Regions from separate parts of the Tessaracoccus aquimaris genome, predicted to be linked through region 2. Evidence: predicted binding sites of a transcription regulator. Region 2 holds the regulator's gene; each other region holds the start of a gene.
The links. Region 2 encodes HrcA, which represses chaperone genes, less so after heat shock. Its sites were predicted from a motif close to TTGGCACTCGNNNNNNNCGAGTGCCAA; they were not measured.
Positions count from the first base shown of each region.

Region 1 (5,139 bases), 1.6 Mb from region 2:
ACGCTCGCCGCGGGCGGTTCGTTCGAGACCGAGTCGGGCACCGTCGTCACCCGCAACGATGACGGGTCGCTGACCATCGAACAGGCAAACGGCCAGACGATGACCGTGCACGAGGACGGAACGGTCGACGTCGATCTGCCCTCGGAGTACGAGCAGATGGCTAGCGGTGCCGGCGCAGGCTCGGGCTCGGGGCCGAACCTGCGGCGGAGGAGACGCCAGAGGAGGCGGCGGGCGAGGATCCGGCCGGCGCCGGCTCGGGCGGTGGCGACACCGGTGGCGGTTCGGGCTCGGGCGGCGGCGGCGATCTCGGCGGCGGCTCGGGCGGAGGCCTTGGGGGTGGCTCGGGCGGCGGCAGCGATGCCGGTGGCATCGGCGGACTGGGCGACGTCGGCAGCATCGGCGGCGGCTCGGGAGGGCTCCCCTCCGGTGGCGGCCTCGGTTCGGGCGGCGCGCCAAGCGGGGGCGTCCCCTCGTCGATCGGCGACGACCGCGTCCCCAACGTCTCGACGATGCCCGACTACGGGCCGCGCCCGGCCTCCGTGCCGGATGTCCAGCCGGGCCAGCCCCTGCCGAGCACCCCGTCGACACCAGGTGCCGGCGCGGGCGTCGGATCCGGCGTCCCCGGCGATGACGGACTGGTCTGGGATCCGGTCGACACCGACGGCGACGGCACGCCCGACTACCGCGACACCGACTCCGACAACGACGGCATCCCCGACGCGGTGGAGGCGCGTCCCGACGGCGCGAGCCCCGGGATCCCCACCGCACCGAACCCGGAGCCCGACGCACCGACCGGAGGCACCCCCACGGGAGGCACGCCGACCGGTGGCACGCCAACGGGTGGGACGCCGACCAGTGGGACGCCGAGCACTGGGACGCCGAGCACTGGGACGCCGAGCACTGGGACGCCCACTGGAGGCCCCCCGACGCAGGAGCCCGGCGACAAGCCCAAGGATCCCAAGCCCAACGAGCCGACGGTCTGCACCGAGCCGCCGCCCCAGCCGGGAGGGCACGACTTCACCGTCGACCTGTCCGACCTGCGCGACGACGCACGCTACGTGTCCAACCTGATCCCGTCGGCCAGCGAACTGTCGCAGTGCTGGGAGTCGGTCGCCGACCTCGTGCAGCACTGGGGACTCTGGATGCCCGTCGCGGGCACGTACAAGAAGGGCTGCCGCCAGTTCGGCACGCTCTACGAGGGTGCTGCCAAGGAACTCCAGGCCGTCAGCGACGCCCTCACCAAGACCGCCAAGCGCTACGAAGAGATGGAAGCCAAGGGCGTCCAGATCTCCGGCCAGATCAATAAGTAAGGGATATCGACATGGCAGCAATCGCGAGGCAAATGGGACGGGCCCCCGGATTCAGCCCGCCCGTCGGTCGCACCGGTGGGTGCGCCTTCACGCTGGACGTGCAGTGGATCCTGGACGTGATCGACCGCGTCAAGCAGGTGGTCGACCGGATCGGGCGCACCGTGCAGCAGGTGGTCCGCATCGCGCAGAAGATCCTCGGGGCGCTCGGCGGCATCGCCGACCTGTTCTGCTGGATGCCGGGCGTCGGCAAGGTGCTCAAGTCCGCCGTCGAGCGCGCGTGCAAGATCATCGACCGCACTGTCGGGTTCATCACCAAGGGCATCAACACCTCCCTTGAGGTCTTCAAGCATGTGCTGGCGCCCTGGGAGGTCCGCTCGGCGGGCAAGTCCATCGCGGACGAACTGGCGCCCAAGTGCCAGACGTTCGCCCTGCAGTATCAGCGCGGCCACTTCAAGTCGGCCGAGACCTGGACCGGCGACGCGTCCGACGCCTTCTTCTCGTCCATCAAGGTCCAGGAGGAGGCCGCCGACAGCACCGCCAAGGGAGCGAAGGCGTTCGGCGACGCAGTGCACCAGATGGGCGCAAAGGGCGTCGAGATCACCGTCACGTTCGTGACGCAGTACATCACCACCGCCATCGGCGTGATCGTCGCGGCGCTGGAGATGGCCGCAGTTCCGGTGGGCACCGCCATCGGCGCCGCCCAGGTGATCGGCCTGATCACGAAAATCATCGCCTACGTGATGACGTGGATCAACGCCATGATCGGCCTCATCAGCTCGATGGTCACCATGGAGAACGCCGCCCACCAGGCTGTTCCCGGCGGCACCTGGCCGCCGGCCGTGGTCGGCTGAGGCTCGCAGAAGAGGACAAGACGCACGGGCGGGACCCTCCCGGGTCCCGCCCGTTTCCATGCACTCTTCGGCCCGGAAGGGCCCGAATCTTTGCACTCTCTTGGGTCGAGTGCTAATAATGGAGTTAGCACTCTCGCCTAGCGAGTGCTACCGGATCGAGGATGAGGCTCAGGCCGTCCGTCGCGGGCATCAGCGGTCCACACCTGACAGACAAACAGCGGGGTGTGACACCCCATCGACGGGAGGACTCCCGAACCACCATGGCAAAGCTTATTGAGTTCAACGAGGACGCTCGCCGCGGCCTGGAGCGCGGCATGAACACCCTGGCCGACGCGGTCAAGGTGACGCTCGGCCCCAAGGGCCGCAACGTCGTCCTGGAGAAGAAGTGGGGCGCACCCACCATCACCAACGATGGCGTGTCCATCGCCAAGGAGATCGAGCTCGAGGATCCCTACGAGCGCATCGGCGCCGAGCTCGTCAAGGAGGTCGCCAAGAAGACCGACGACGTCGCGGGCGACGGCACCACCACCGCCACCGTGCTGGCACAGGCAATGGTCCGCGAGGGCCTGCGCAACGTGTCGGCCGGCGCGAACCCGATGGGCCTGAAGAAGGGCATCGAGACCGCGGTCACGACCATCATCGACAAGCTGGCCGAGATGGCCATCGACATCGAGTCGAAGGAGCAGATCGCCGCCACCGCATCGATCTCCGCCGCTGACCCGACCGTCGGCGAGATCATCGCCGAGGCGATGGACAAGGTCGGCAAGGAGGGCGTGATCACCGTCGAGGAGTCGAACACCTTCGGCCTCGACCTCGAGCTCACCGAGGGCATGCGCTTCGACAAGGGCTACATCGCCCCGTACTTCGTCACCGACACGGAGCGCATGGAGGCCACCCTCGATGACCCGTACATCCTGATCGCCAACTCGAAGATCTCCTCGCTGAAGGACCTCCTTCCCGTGCTGGAGAAGGTCATGCAGTCGGGCAAGCCGCTGCTGGTCATCGCCGAGGACGTCGACGGTGAGGCCCTCGCAGGCCTGATCGTCAACAAGATCCGTGGCACCTTCAAGTCGATCGCCGTCAAGGCCCCCGGCTTCGGCGACCGCCGCAAGGCCATGCTCACCGACATCGCCATCCTCACCGGTGGCCAGGTCATCTCGGAGGAGGTCGGCCTGTCGCTCGACGCCGTCTCCCTCGACCTGCTCGGCCGCGCCCGTTCCGTGCTCGTCACCAAGGACGAGACCACGATCATCGACGGCGCGGGCGACCAGGCCCAGATCGAGGGCCGCGTCTCGCAGATCCGCAAGGAGATCGAGAACTCGGACTCCGACTACGACCGCGAGAAGCTCCAGGAGCGCCTCGCCAAGCTGGCAGGCGGCGTCGCCGTCATCAAGGTCGGCGCGGCGACCGAGGTCGAACTGAAGGAGCGCAAGCACCGCATCGAGGACGCCGTCCGCAACGCGAAGGCTGCCGTCGAGGAGGGCATCGTCCCCGGTGGTGGCGTCGCGCTGCTGCAGGCGGCCAAGGCCGTCAACTTCGACAACCTCAGCGGTGATGAGGCCGTCGGCGCGCAGATCGTGCTCGCGGCCTCCTCTGCCCCGCTGAAGCAGATCGCCAGCAACGCCGGCCTCGAGGGCGGCGTCGTGGCGGAGAAGGTCGGCAACCTGCCCGCGGGTGAGGGCCTCAACGCTGCCACCGGCGAGTACGTCAAGATGGTCGAGGCCGGCATCATCGACCCGGCCAAGGTCACCCGCTCCGCGCTGCAGAACGCGGCGTCGATCGCGGCCCTGTTCCTCACCACCGAGGCCGTCATCGCGGACAAGCCCGAGAAGGCTGCAGCGATGCCCGGTGGCGACGACATGGGCGGCATGGGAGGCATGGGCGGCTTCTGATCCGCTCCTGTCCCTGAGGTCGCCCGGTACGCCGAGTCGACCGAAGGGTCCCGATCAGCCAAACGCAAGGGCGGTCCCGAAAGGGGCCGCCCTTGTTGCGTCCCGTGCCCGGGCACGGCGCAAACCCGGCCCAGTCGATGAACGACTGCCCGCGCGGTGCGCCACCTCGTGCCCGGCGGACGGCGCGAGAACGGGTCGCAAGTGGGGGGAGGGCCGACTGGCCTGATACGGCCATCCCGAACAGTGGGGGCCGTCAGGCGCGGGTTCCAAGGCGCATGGGGTTGGTTGAAGGGCCACCCAAAGGGTCACGATTTGGCCACAACCCTTGCGAGTTGATCGTTCAAATGTCATTCTTGGAAAAGTTGAACGTTCATATCCTGCCGACGAGGGCCGATGCTGGGCGAACCGGACAAAATTGTCTGAGTCATCGTTTAGCGTGAAACTCCTGGGCACACCCTGACGAAGGAGTCACGCATGCGCTCGACCCGGTTCACCGCGTCTCTCGCGGCCACCGCCTTGATCGCGGCCAGCGGTGTCGTCACCGCGGCAGTTCCTCTCCAGACGGCGGCCGCCGCGACCACGGCCGTCACGCTGGTGGGCGACCTGCAGACCGAACTGGGCTGCGCGGAGGACTGGGCACCCGCCTGCGCCGCGTCCGGGCTCGCCGACGCTGACGGCGACGGCGTCTGGAGCGCCGACTTCACCGTTCCCGCGGGGGACTGGGAGTTCAAGGTCGCCATCAACTCGTCCTGGGACGAGGCCTACGGCCCGGCCGAGGGCAACTGGCCGCTGAAGCTCGCTACGCAGCAGAAGCTGACCTTCACCTTCGACGACGCGAGCAACAAGGTCTCCGTCGCCGCTGCCGACCTGCCGGGCGACTACGTCCCCTCCGACGACGCGCTCGCGAAGGCGCCGTTCGCCGATCCCGGCGCCGGCAACTCCTTCTACTTTGTGATGACCGACCGCTTCGACAACGGTTCCAGCGCCAACGACTCCTGTATCGCCACGGGCCATGCTGGGGCCGACGGCAAGCTTCCCGTCGACTGCTCTGGCACCGACCGGCTCACCACCGGCTTCGACCCGACG
Region 1 is NZ_CP019606.1:2,499,767-2,504,905, reverse strand. It holds gene BW730_RS11660 (hypothetical protein) at 1-77, opposite strand, end outside; gene BW730_RS11655 (hypothetical protein) at 510-1,310, shown strand; gene BW730_RS11650 (hypothetical protein) at 1,322-2,161, shown strand; gene groL (chaperonin GroEL) at 2,422-4,053, shown strand; gene pulA (pullulanase-type alpha-1,6-glucosidase) at 4,528-5,139, shown strand, end outside.
Region 1: a site for HrcA is predicted at 2,251-2,277, ahead of groL (chaperonin GroEL). Genes of this name have one in related genera too.

Region 2 (5,139 bases):
CGCGACCACGGGGACAACCGGCTGTACCGGATCGCCTGCGGCGCAAACGTCGACGACTACGCCTGGACCCAGACGCTGATGTCGACCGTCGGCGACCTCGGCTGCGGCTGCCGCCCCGCCGACCACTTCCAGGGCCTCAGCCTGCACCACTACACCTTCGGCAAGAGCTGGGAGGAGAAGGGCTCGGCGACCGACTTCGACACCGACGACTACTTCACCACGGTGGCAAACGCCTGGCGGATGGACGAACTGATCGCCCGGCACTCCACGATCATGGACGTCTACGACCCGACGCGCAGGATCGGCCTGATCGTCGACGAGTGGGGCACCTGGTGGGAGCCGGAGCCGGGCAGCAACCCGGGCTTCCTGGTGCAGCGCCAGACCCTGCGCGACGCGCTGGTGGCGAGCGTCACGCTCGACATCTTCCACGCACACGCCGAGCGGGTCGAGATGGCCAACCTCGCACAGGCCGTCAACGTGCTGCAGGCCGTGCTCGTCACCGACGGCGCGACGCTGACCCGCACCCCGACCTGGCACGTCTTCGAGATGAACCAGGGCCACGGCGACGGGAGCCTGCTGCCAGTGCAGTGGAACGAGCGCCCGACCCGGTCCGTCCCGCAGGAGGGGCCGCGACCCGACGTCGACCTGCCGCTGCTGCACGCCTCGGTCACCGTCAAGGACGGCCGGGTGCTGGTCTCCGCCACCAACCTGGCGCTTGAGCCTCAGGAGGTCGACCTGGAACTGCGCGGCGGCTCGGTCAGCCTCGACGGCGCCCGACTGCTGACCGCCTCCGACCTGCACGACGAGGAGGTCTCCGTCACCGCGTTCGGCGGCGCGAGCCTTGAGGGCGGCGTGCTGAAGCTGCGGATGCCAGCCACCAGCTACGTCGTCGCGGAGCTGACCCTGGAGGCGTGACTCAGAGGCCCAGGATCGGCAACTGACGCTTCGGCTCGATGCCCTTGGCGGCGAGCTCGGCGTAGGCCTTGGGCAGTGCCACCGCGAGCGTCTTGGCCGTGAATGGCCATTCGGTCGCGGTGGCCGCGTCCTCGAGCTTGGTGCCCTGCTGGATCATCATCTCGGTCTGGCTGTAGAGCATCGCGATCTCGGCGCGCTGGATGAAGGCGAAGTCGCGGTCGACGACGGTGCCGTGGCCGGGGACGAACCGGGTCTCGTCCTGGCTTGCCCGAGCACGCCGTCAAGCACGGTCGGCCAGTTGCTGAGCGAGGTCGTCTCGTCGACCTGCGGGTCGCCGCCCTGCTCGAGAAGGTCGCCCGCGAAGATGACGCGCTCGCCCGGCACGAACACGATCACGTCGCTGCGGGTGTGCGCGTCGCCGAAGTTGACCATCTCGACGCGCTGGTCGCCCAGGTCGACGGCCACGGCCATCGAGAAGCCGCGGGTCGGTTCGAACGCGGTCAGGTTCTCGTGCGCGATGCTCGTGACGCCGTCCATTCCTGCCACGCCGCCGCTGTGGTCGCCGTGGTCGTGCGTGACGATCACGTGCGTCACGGGCACGCCCGCGCGCTCGGTGGCGGAGGCCAGCAGCTCGGCCCCCTGCTCCGCGGTGTTGCCCGAGTCGACCAGCATCGCGGCGGTGTCTCCCACGATCAGGCCGACGTTGACCGCATGCGGCTCGACGGTGGTGACGAAGACTCGATCGGTGACTTGGGTCCAAACAGGCGTCATGTCTCCATCGTAGAGGGAGCTACACTGGCACTCGGCATACGCGAGTGCCAGCCGCAGATTCAGGAGGTGACCATGCTCGACGACCGCAAGCTCAACGTGCTCAAGGCGATCGTCACCGACTACGTCGCCAGCAGGGAGCCCGTCGGCTCGAAGGCCCTGGTGGAGCGCCACCAGTTGAACGTCTCCGCGGCCACCGTTCGCAACGACATGGCGGCACTGGAGGAGGAGGGCTACATCACGCAGCCCCACACCAGCGCCGGACGGATCCCGACAGACAAGGGCTACCGGCTCTTCGTCGACCGGCTCGCGCAGATCAAGCCGTTGTCCTCGGCTGAGCGGGTCGCGATCACCAGTTTCATGAACGGCACCGCCGACATCGACGACCTCATCGGTCGCACCGTCCGGCTGCTCGCGCAGCTCACCAGGCAGGTCGCCATCGTGCAGTACCCCGTGGTGCAGCGCGACGAGATCCGCCACCTCGACCTGGTGCCGCTGACCACCGAGCGACTCCTCGTGATCGTCGTGTCCTCGTCCGGTCGGGTCGACCAGACCATCGTCGACGGCCCCGTCCTCGCCGAGCCGCAACTCGGGTCGCTGCGGCTCAGGCTCGCGGCGGCGGTGGTCGGCAAGTCGACGGTCGACGCCGCGGCAGCGCTGGCAGGCTTCCTGGAGGGCGTCGCCCCCGCCGACCGCGCCGTCGCGGCGCCCACGGTCGCGGCCGTTCTCGAGGCGATCGCCGCGAAGCCCGCCACCCAGGTCCTCGTCGCGGGCGTGCCCAACCTGGCGGGCGCCGAGTTCGAACAGAACCTCCGGCCGCTCCTCGAGGCCCTCGAGGAGCAGGTCATCCTGATGCGCCTGCTCGGCGAGGCCGCGGGCGACGACGTGACGATCCGGATCGGGCAGGAGAACACCACGCAGGGCTTCCACTCGACGAGCCTCATCGCCACCGGCTACGGTTCCGACCTGCAGGCGAGCCTCGGCGTCGTCGGCCCCACCCGGATGGACTATCCCTCGACCATCGCCGCGGTCCGTGCCGTGGCGCGCTATGTGAGCAGATTCCTCAACGAAGGCTGAAGACCAACACAGATATGAGCAAGGACTACTACGACATCCTCGGGGTGGAGCGCGACGCGCCCCCCGAGGCCATCAAGAAGGCCTACCGTCGCCGCGCCATGAAGGTGCACCCGGACGTCGCACCAGACGACGCGGAGGCGGCGGAGAAGTTCAAGGAACTCAGCGAGGCCTACGAGGTCCTGAGCGACCCCAACAAGCGCGCCGTGTTCGACCGCGGCGGCGACCCGATGTCCCAGGGCGGCGCCGGGTTCTCCGGCTTCGGCGGCGGCTTCCCGGGCGGGTTCGACTTCACCAACCTGGTCGACGCGATGTTCGGCACCGCCTCCTCCCGCGGCCCGCGTTCGCGCGTGCGCCAGGGCCAGGACGCGCTCGTGCGGCTCAGGCTTGAGCTGTTCGAGGCCGTCTTCGGCGCCACGAAGCCCGTCAAGGTGCAGACCGCCGTTGTCTGCCCCAAGTGCTCGGGCAAGGGCGGCGAGCCAGGCTCCGAGCCCGTCACCTGCGGCACCTGCGACGGCAGCGGCGAGGTCTCGCAGATCCAGCGCAGCTTCTTCGGCGACGTGCGCACCACGCAGGCCTGCCCGACCTGCCGCGGCTACGGCACCATCATCCCCAACCCGTGCACCGAGTGCTCCGGTGAGGGACGCGTCCGCACCACCCGCACGCTTCAGGTCAAGGTGCCGGCAGGCGTCTCGACCGGCATCCGCATCCACCTCGAGGCGCAGGGAGAGGTCGGCCCCGGCGGCGGGCCAGCGGGCGACCTGTACGTCGAACTGGTCGTCGACGAGCACGACACGTTCCGCCGCGACGGCGACAACCTCGAGATGGTCGTCAAGCTGCCCATGACGGCGGCGGCGCTCGGCACCACCGTCCAGGTGGCGACGCTGGAGGCCGAATGGCCCGACTCCCCGGTCGAGGACCGCAGCGTCGCCGTCGAGGTGCCAGCAGGCACCCAGTCGGGCACCCGGATCGCGATCAAGGGCAAGGGCGTGCCGCGGTTGCGCGGCGGCGGACGGGGCGACCTCGGCGTCACCCTGCTCGTGCAGACCCCGACCAAGCTCGACGACAAGCAGCGCGAACTGCTGCGCCAACTCGCCGAGGAGCGCGACGAGACCCGCGCCGAGGCCATCGCGGCGAAGGGTCATAGGGGAGTCTTCGGCAAGATCTCCGAGTGGTTCTCGTGACGAGTGCCCTCTTCCTCGCCGAGTTCGGTGACATCGCCCCCGAGGCGCTGATCACCATCACCGGCGACGAGGCCCACCACGCCGTCGCCGTCAAGCGCATCGAGGTGGGGGAGACGGTGCTCGTCGCCGACGGACGGGGATCGGCCGTGACCGCGGTGGTCGAGGAGACCGGACGCCGCGAACTCACCGTCCGCGTCGTCGAGGTGCTCCACCCGGATCAGCCCGCCCTGACGTGGGGCGTCGCCCAGGCGCTCGCGAAGGGCGACCGCAGCGACCTCGCCGTGCAGACCGCCACCGAGCTCGGCACCCGCAGGATCCTGGCCTGGCAGGCCGCCCGCAGCATCGTGCGCTGGCAGGGCGACCGCGGCGACAAGTCGTTGGAGAAGTGGCGTGCCACGTGCAGGGAGGCCACCAAGCAGGCGCGTCGCTTCTTCGTCCCCGACGTCAGCTTCGCCACGACCGCAGACGTGGCCGAGGCCATCGCGCTGGCCGACGTCGCGCTCGTCCTGCACGAGGACGCGGTGGACCACATCGCCGACATCGACCTCCCCTCCGAGGGGACGGGGCTGCTGATCGTCGGACCAGAGGGCGGCATCACCCCTGACGAACTGGACCGCTTCCTCGAGGCGGGGGCCCGCGCCGTCAGCATCAGCGACGGCGTGCTGCGCACCTCGACGGCCGCCGCCGTGGCGCTCGGCCAACTCGACGTGCTCGCGAGACGCTCGTGAGCTTCTCCTTCGACGTCACGCACCGGCTGGACGACGCACCCGGCCGGGTCGGCGTCATCCACACCCCGCACGGCGACATCGAGACCCCGGCCTTCGTGGTCGTCGGCACCAAGGCCACCGTAAAGGCCGTGCTGCCTGAGACCGTCGCCGACCTCGGTGCCCAGGCGGTGCTCGCCAACGCCTACCACCTGTACCTGCAGCCCGGCTCCGACCTGATCGACGAGGCGGGCGGGCTCGGCGCGTTCATGAACTGGCCCGGCCCCACCTTCACCGACTCCGGCGGCTTCCAGGTGATGAGCCTCGGCGCAGGGTTCAAGAAGGTCCTCGCCATGGACACCGCGGGCCTGCAGAACGACGACGTGATCGCCGAGGGCAAGACCAGGATGGCCCACGTCGACGAGGATGGCGTCACCTTCAAGTCGCACCTCGACGGAACCAGGCACCGCTTCACCCCCGAGATCTCGATGCGC
Region 2 is NZ_CP019606.1:941,870-947,008, forward strand. It holds gene BW730_RS04415 (alpha-N-arabinofuranosidase) at 1-915, shown strand, start outside; gene BW730_RS04420 (hypothetical protein) at 917-1,096, opposite strand; gene BW730_RS04425 (MBL fold metallo-hydrolase) at 1,072-1,686, opposite strand; gene hrcA (heat-inducible transcriptional repressor HrcA) at 1,759-2,760, shown strand; gene dnaJ (molecular chaperone DnaJ) at 2,775-3,941, shown strand; gene BW730_RS04440 (16S rRNA (uracil(1498)-N(3))-methyltransferase) at 3,938-4,669, shown strand; gene tgt (tRNA guanosine(34) transglycosylase Tgt) at 4,666-5,139, shown strand, end outside.

Region 3 (5,139 bases), 1.2 Mb from region 2:
ACCAGATCGGTGCCCTGGAGGGGATCTGCCGCCGCTTCGGCACCCGGGTCGGCTACGTCAAGCCCCACGGGGCCCTCTACAACGCCGTCGTGCACCACGACGCCCAGGCCGCCGCCGTCGTCGATGCCGTTCTCGCCTACGACAGGCGGCTTCCGGTCGTCGGGCTCCCCGGGTCGGCCCTGCTGCGGCGCGCCGCGGAGGCGGGCCTGCGCACCGTCGCGGAGGGTTTCGCCGACCGCGGCTACCGGGCGGACGGCACGCTGGTGCCGCGCTCCGAGCCCGGCGCGCTGGTCACCGACCCGGGCGAGGTCGCCGAGCGGGTGCTGACGATGGTGACGCAGCGCCGCGTGGTCGCCGTCGACGGGACGCGGGTCCAGATGCGCGTCGAGTCGGTCTGCCTGCACGGCGACACCGAGGGCGCGGCAGAACTGGCCCGCGCGGTGCGCGACCGCCTCACCGCGGCAGGCGTGACGATCGCGCCGTTCGTAGCCCTCCCCACCGAGCAGGGGCAGACCCCAGGGGAACGCCCGTCGTCCCCTGAGACGGTCGACGGGTGAGACTTCTGGCCTGTGGCGAGCGCGCCCTGCTCGTCGAGTTCGCCTCGCTCGATGAGGTGCTGGCCGCCGAGCCGGTGCTGCGAGCCGCCGCCGCTGCCACGCGGGGACCGTGGGCGTCGGTCACCGACGTCATCCCCGCCGCGCGCACCGTGCTGGTCGTGGGTGCGCCGGCCGCCGAGGGCGGGCCGGCGGTGGCGGCCCTGCTGTCGGGTCCACGCGTCGCCGCGGCCAGCGGCACGCCGCGCGAGGTCGTGATCCCGGTGCGCTACGACGGCCCCGACCTCGCGGCGGTCGCGGACGAGACCGGGCTGACGGTGGCCGAGGTCGTCAGGGCTCACGTCGAGACGCCGTGGCAGGTCGCCTTCGGGGGGTTCGCGCCCGGCTTCAGTTACCTGGTCGGCGGCGACCCGAGGCTGCGCGTCCCTCGGCTCGCCTCGCCGAGGACGCGCGTCCCGGCGGGCTCCGTCGGGCTGGCCGACGAGTTCTCCGGCATCTACCCGACGTCGTCGCCCGGCGGATGGCGGCTGCTCGGGACGACCGACGTCACGCTGTTCGACCCCGGTGCCTCCCCGCCCGCGCTCCTGACGCCCGGCACCACCGTCCGCTTCGAGGCGGTCCCGGCGGGTCGCACCTCCACACCCGCCAGAGGCGCAGAGCGGGCCGCCACGCCTCCGACCGCGACCGTGGCGCACGCGACGAAGGCACTGATCGTCGAGAGCGCGCTGCTGCCGGTCACGGCCCAGGACGAGGGGCGGACGGGGCTGGGCGCCGTCGGCGTCGGGGCCTCCGGGGCGGCGGACCTCGGGTCCTACCGGCTGGGGGAGCGGTTGGTCGGCAACCCCCCTGGCGGCGCCGCGCTCGAGATCACGCTTGGGCAGGTCGTGGTGCGGGCGGTCGGCGACCACACGGTCGCGATGACCGGGGCGCCCTGCCGTGCAGAGGTCGACGGGCGTCCCGTCTCGCCCGGCGTCGCGTTCGCGCTGCGTGACGGCGAGCGGTTGACGCTCGGCCCCCCGGCGGTGGGGCTGCGGTCCTACCTGTCGGTGCGCGGCGGGGTCGCTGTGGAGGAGGTGCTCGGGTCCCGATCGACCGACACGCTCGGCGGGCTCGGCCCGGCGCCGCTGACCGCTGGGACGGAGGTCCCGGTCGGTGAGGCTCGCGCCGGCTGGTTGGCTGCCGTCGACTGGACGCCGGTCAGCGCTGAGACCTCCGATGTCGTCGAGTTGCGCTACCTGCAGGGGCCGAGGGCGGAGTGGGTCGAGGGGCTGGACGGCTCGACGTGGGTCGTGGGCGGCGCCGTCGACCGGGTCGGGGCGCGCCTGACGGGCGAGCCGTTGCGCCGCGCGCCCGGCGAACTGCCCAGCGAGCCCGTGGTGCGTGGCGCCATCCAGGTGCCGCCGTCGGGTGAACCGGTGCTGTTCCTCGCCGATCATCCAGTCACCGGTGGCTACCCCGTCGTCGGGGTGCTCACGCCGCAGGCAGCAGACAGCGCCGCCCAGTTGGTGCCCGGGCGGCGCTGTCGGTTGGTGCGGGAGGCTAGACCACGCTCTGGCGGTTGACGTCAGAGGAGACCCCGACGCCCGCCGCCGCCAACTTCTCCGCGAGGTCGCCGCGGGCCGCGGCCCCGCCCTCGACGATGTAGGCCGTCTCGGCAGGGGTGATGACGGTGACGGGGATCATCCGCGCCGACACGCCCTCACCCAGGTCGACGCCCGCCGCGCGACCCGGCGCGTCGAGGCCGATGAGCACGCCGACGGTCCCGTTGGGCGTGACCATCTGTGCGGGGATGCCCTCAGGCGCGGGAAGCTCCATCGAGACCACGCCGTAGTTGTCGAGGTGGCCGGTGATGCCGCCGAGCTCGGCGACGTTGGCCGCGAAGTTCTGCAGCGCGTCCAGTTCCCAGCTCTCCTGGATGGCGGAGAAGTCCGCCCCCACGAGCCCGGGCGACTCCAGGTAGACCTCGCCGCCGAAGCCGTTCGCGGGGCCGGAGGCATCCCGGTCCGGGTCGGTCATGCCGTCGGAGGCGATGATCGTCGTCGAGTCGGTGCGCGTCACGCTGTAGGCCTGACGGGTTGTCGGCCACGGGGGAGCGCCCATGAACTCGGGGCTGACGAGGTAGGCGATGACGTCGGCGTCGAGTTTCCCGATGCCGTTCCAGTAGCCATTGCGCGCGTCAGCCCACTGTTCCCAGCGGGGATCGTCCTCGATCTCCTCGGGCGCCTGCGCCTCTTCCTTCTTACGCTTGAACCAAGCCATCCGTACCTCCCCTTGTCGATGTGGCTCGCAGCCTATGAGGGGTTCGGCTCACTTTCGGATGCCCCGAGGTAGCCAATGGGCAATCTTTGGTTGGCACTCGGCTTGATTGAGTGCTAATCAAGCGATAGCTTTGTGATTGGCACTCGACCACCTCGGGTGCTAACGGCCAGGCGGCACCCGCGACGACGCCCAGCCACCTAGACAGCACACTGAACCGGGCAACCGGAATCGAAGAGAGAAAGGTGTTTGACGTGGCAACCACGATCAAGCCGCTTGAGGACCGGATCCTCATTCAGCCCCTCGAGGCCGTTCAGACCACCGCCTCCGGCCTCGTCATCCCCGACACGGCCAAGGAGAAGCCCCAGGAGGGCAAGGTCATCGCGACCGGCCCCGGCCGCATCGACGACAAGGGCAACCGCATCCCCCTCGACGTTGCCGAGGGCGACGTCGTCATCTTCTCGAAGTACGGCGGCACCGAGGTCAAGTACGACGGCCAGGAGTACCTCCTGCTGAACGCCCGCGACATCCTCGCCGTCGTCAGCAAGTAAGGAACCGATTCATGGTTAAGACTCTCGCTTTCGACGAGGACGCCCGCCGCGCGCTTGAGCGCGGTGTCGACGCCCTCGCCAACACCGTCAAGGTGACGCTCGGCCCCAAGGGTCGCTACGTCGTCCTGGACCAGAAGTGGGGCGCGCCGACCATCACCAACGACGGCGTGACCGTCGCCAAGGAGGTCGAGCTCGAGGATCCGTACGAGGATCTCGGAGCCCAGCTGGCCAAGGAGGTCGCCACCAAGACCAACGACGTCGCAGGTGACGGCACCACCACCGCAACGGTCCTGGCTCAGGCCATGGTCCACACCGGTCTGCGCGCGGTCGCCTCGGGCGCCAACCCCGTCGGCCTCAAGCGCGGCATCGACAAGGCCGTTGAGGCCGTCGTCAACCGCTTGGCCGAGAACTCCCGCCCCGTCGACACGACCGCCGACATGGCGTCGGTCGCCACCATCTCCTCGCGTGACGAGCAGATCGGCGAGCTGATCGCCGAGGCGTTCGACAAGGTCGGCAAGGACGGCGTCATCACCGTCGACGAGTCGAACACCTTCGGAACCGAACTCGAGTTCACCGAGGGCATGCAGTTCGACAAGGGCTACCTGAGCCCGTACTTCGTCACCGACGCCGACCGCATGGAGGCGATCCTCGACGATCCGTACATCCTCATCAACAGCGGCAAGATCTCGTCGATGAACGAGCTGCTCCCGCTGCTTGAGAAGGTCATCGCCGCCAAGGGCACGCTGTTCATCGTGGCCGAGGACGTCGACGGCGAGGCTCTGTCGACGCTCGTGGTCAACAAGATCCGCGGCACGTTCACCTCGGTCGCCGTCAAGGCCCCCGCGTTCGGTGACCGTCGCAAGGCCATGCTCGAGGACATCGCGATCCTCACCGGCGGCCAGGTCGTCGCTCCCGAGGTCGGCCTCAAGCTCGACCAGGTCGGCCTCGAGGTGCTCGGCCGCGCTCGCCGCGTCGTCGTCACCAAGGACAACACCACCATCGTCGACGGCGCTGGTGAGTCCGATGAGGTCAAGGGGCGCGTCGCTCAGCTTCGCGCCGAAATCGATCGCACCGATTCCGACTGGGATCGCGAGAAGCTCCAGGAGCGGGTCGCGAAGCTGGCCGGCGGCGTGTGCGTCATCAAGGTCGGCGCCGCCACCGAGGTGGAGCTGAAGGAGAAGAAGCACCGCATCGAGGACGCCGTATCCGCGACGCGCGCCGCGATCGAGGAGGGCATCGTCGGGGGTGGCGGTTCCGCGCTCATCCACGCCGGCGCCGCCCTCAAGGACGACCTCGGCCTCACGGGTGACGAGGCGGCCGGCGTCCAGGTGGTCGCCAAGTCGCTTGTCGAGCCGCTGCGCTGGATCGCCGAGAATGGCGGCCAGGCTGGCTACGTCATCACGACGAAGGTCGCCGAGATGGAGGTCGGTCACGGCTACAACGCCAAGATCGACGAGTACCAGAACCTCATCGAGAACGGCGTCATCGACCCCGTCAAGGTGACCCGTTCGGCGCTCGCCAACGCGGCCTCGATCGCCTCGCTGCTGCTCACCACCGAGACCCTCGTGGTGGACAAGCGCGAGAGCGACGACGACAAGTGATCGTCTGATCTCTGCAGGGAAGCCCCGGGCCGTTACGGTCCGGGGCTTTCTTTGTGCTTGGGGCGGGATGCTCGTTGAGCAGTAGTCGGGGTTCGATCGGCCCGGGAGGGTTCGGGCTCGGCGGGTCGCGCGTCGACCAGTGAATGCTGCTCAAGGCTCGCCCAGCCCGCCAGCGCG
Region 3 is NZ_CP019606.1:2,137,043-2,142,181, reverse strand. It holds gene BW730_RS10005 (LamB/YcsF family protein) at 1-557, shown strand, start outside; gene BW730_RS10000 (5-oxoprolinase subunit B/C family protein) at 554-2,116, shown strand; gene BW730_RS09995 (hypothetical protein) at 2,094-2,813, opposite strand; gene groES (co-chaperone GroES) at 3,065-3,361, shown strand; gene groL (chaperonin GroEL) at 3,373-4,962, shown strand.
Region 3: a site for HrcA is predicted at 2,904-2,930, ahead of groES (co-chaperone GroES). Genes of this name have one in related genera too.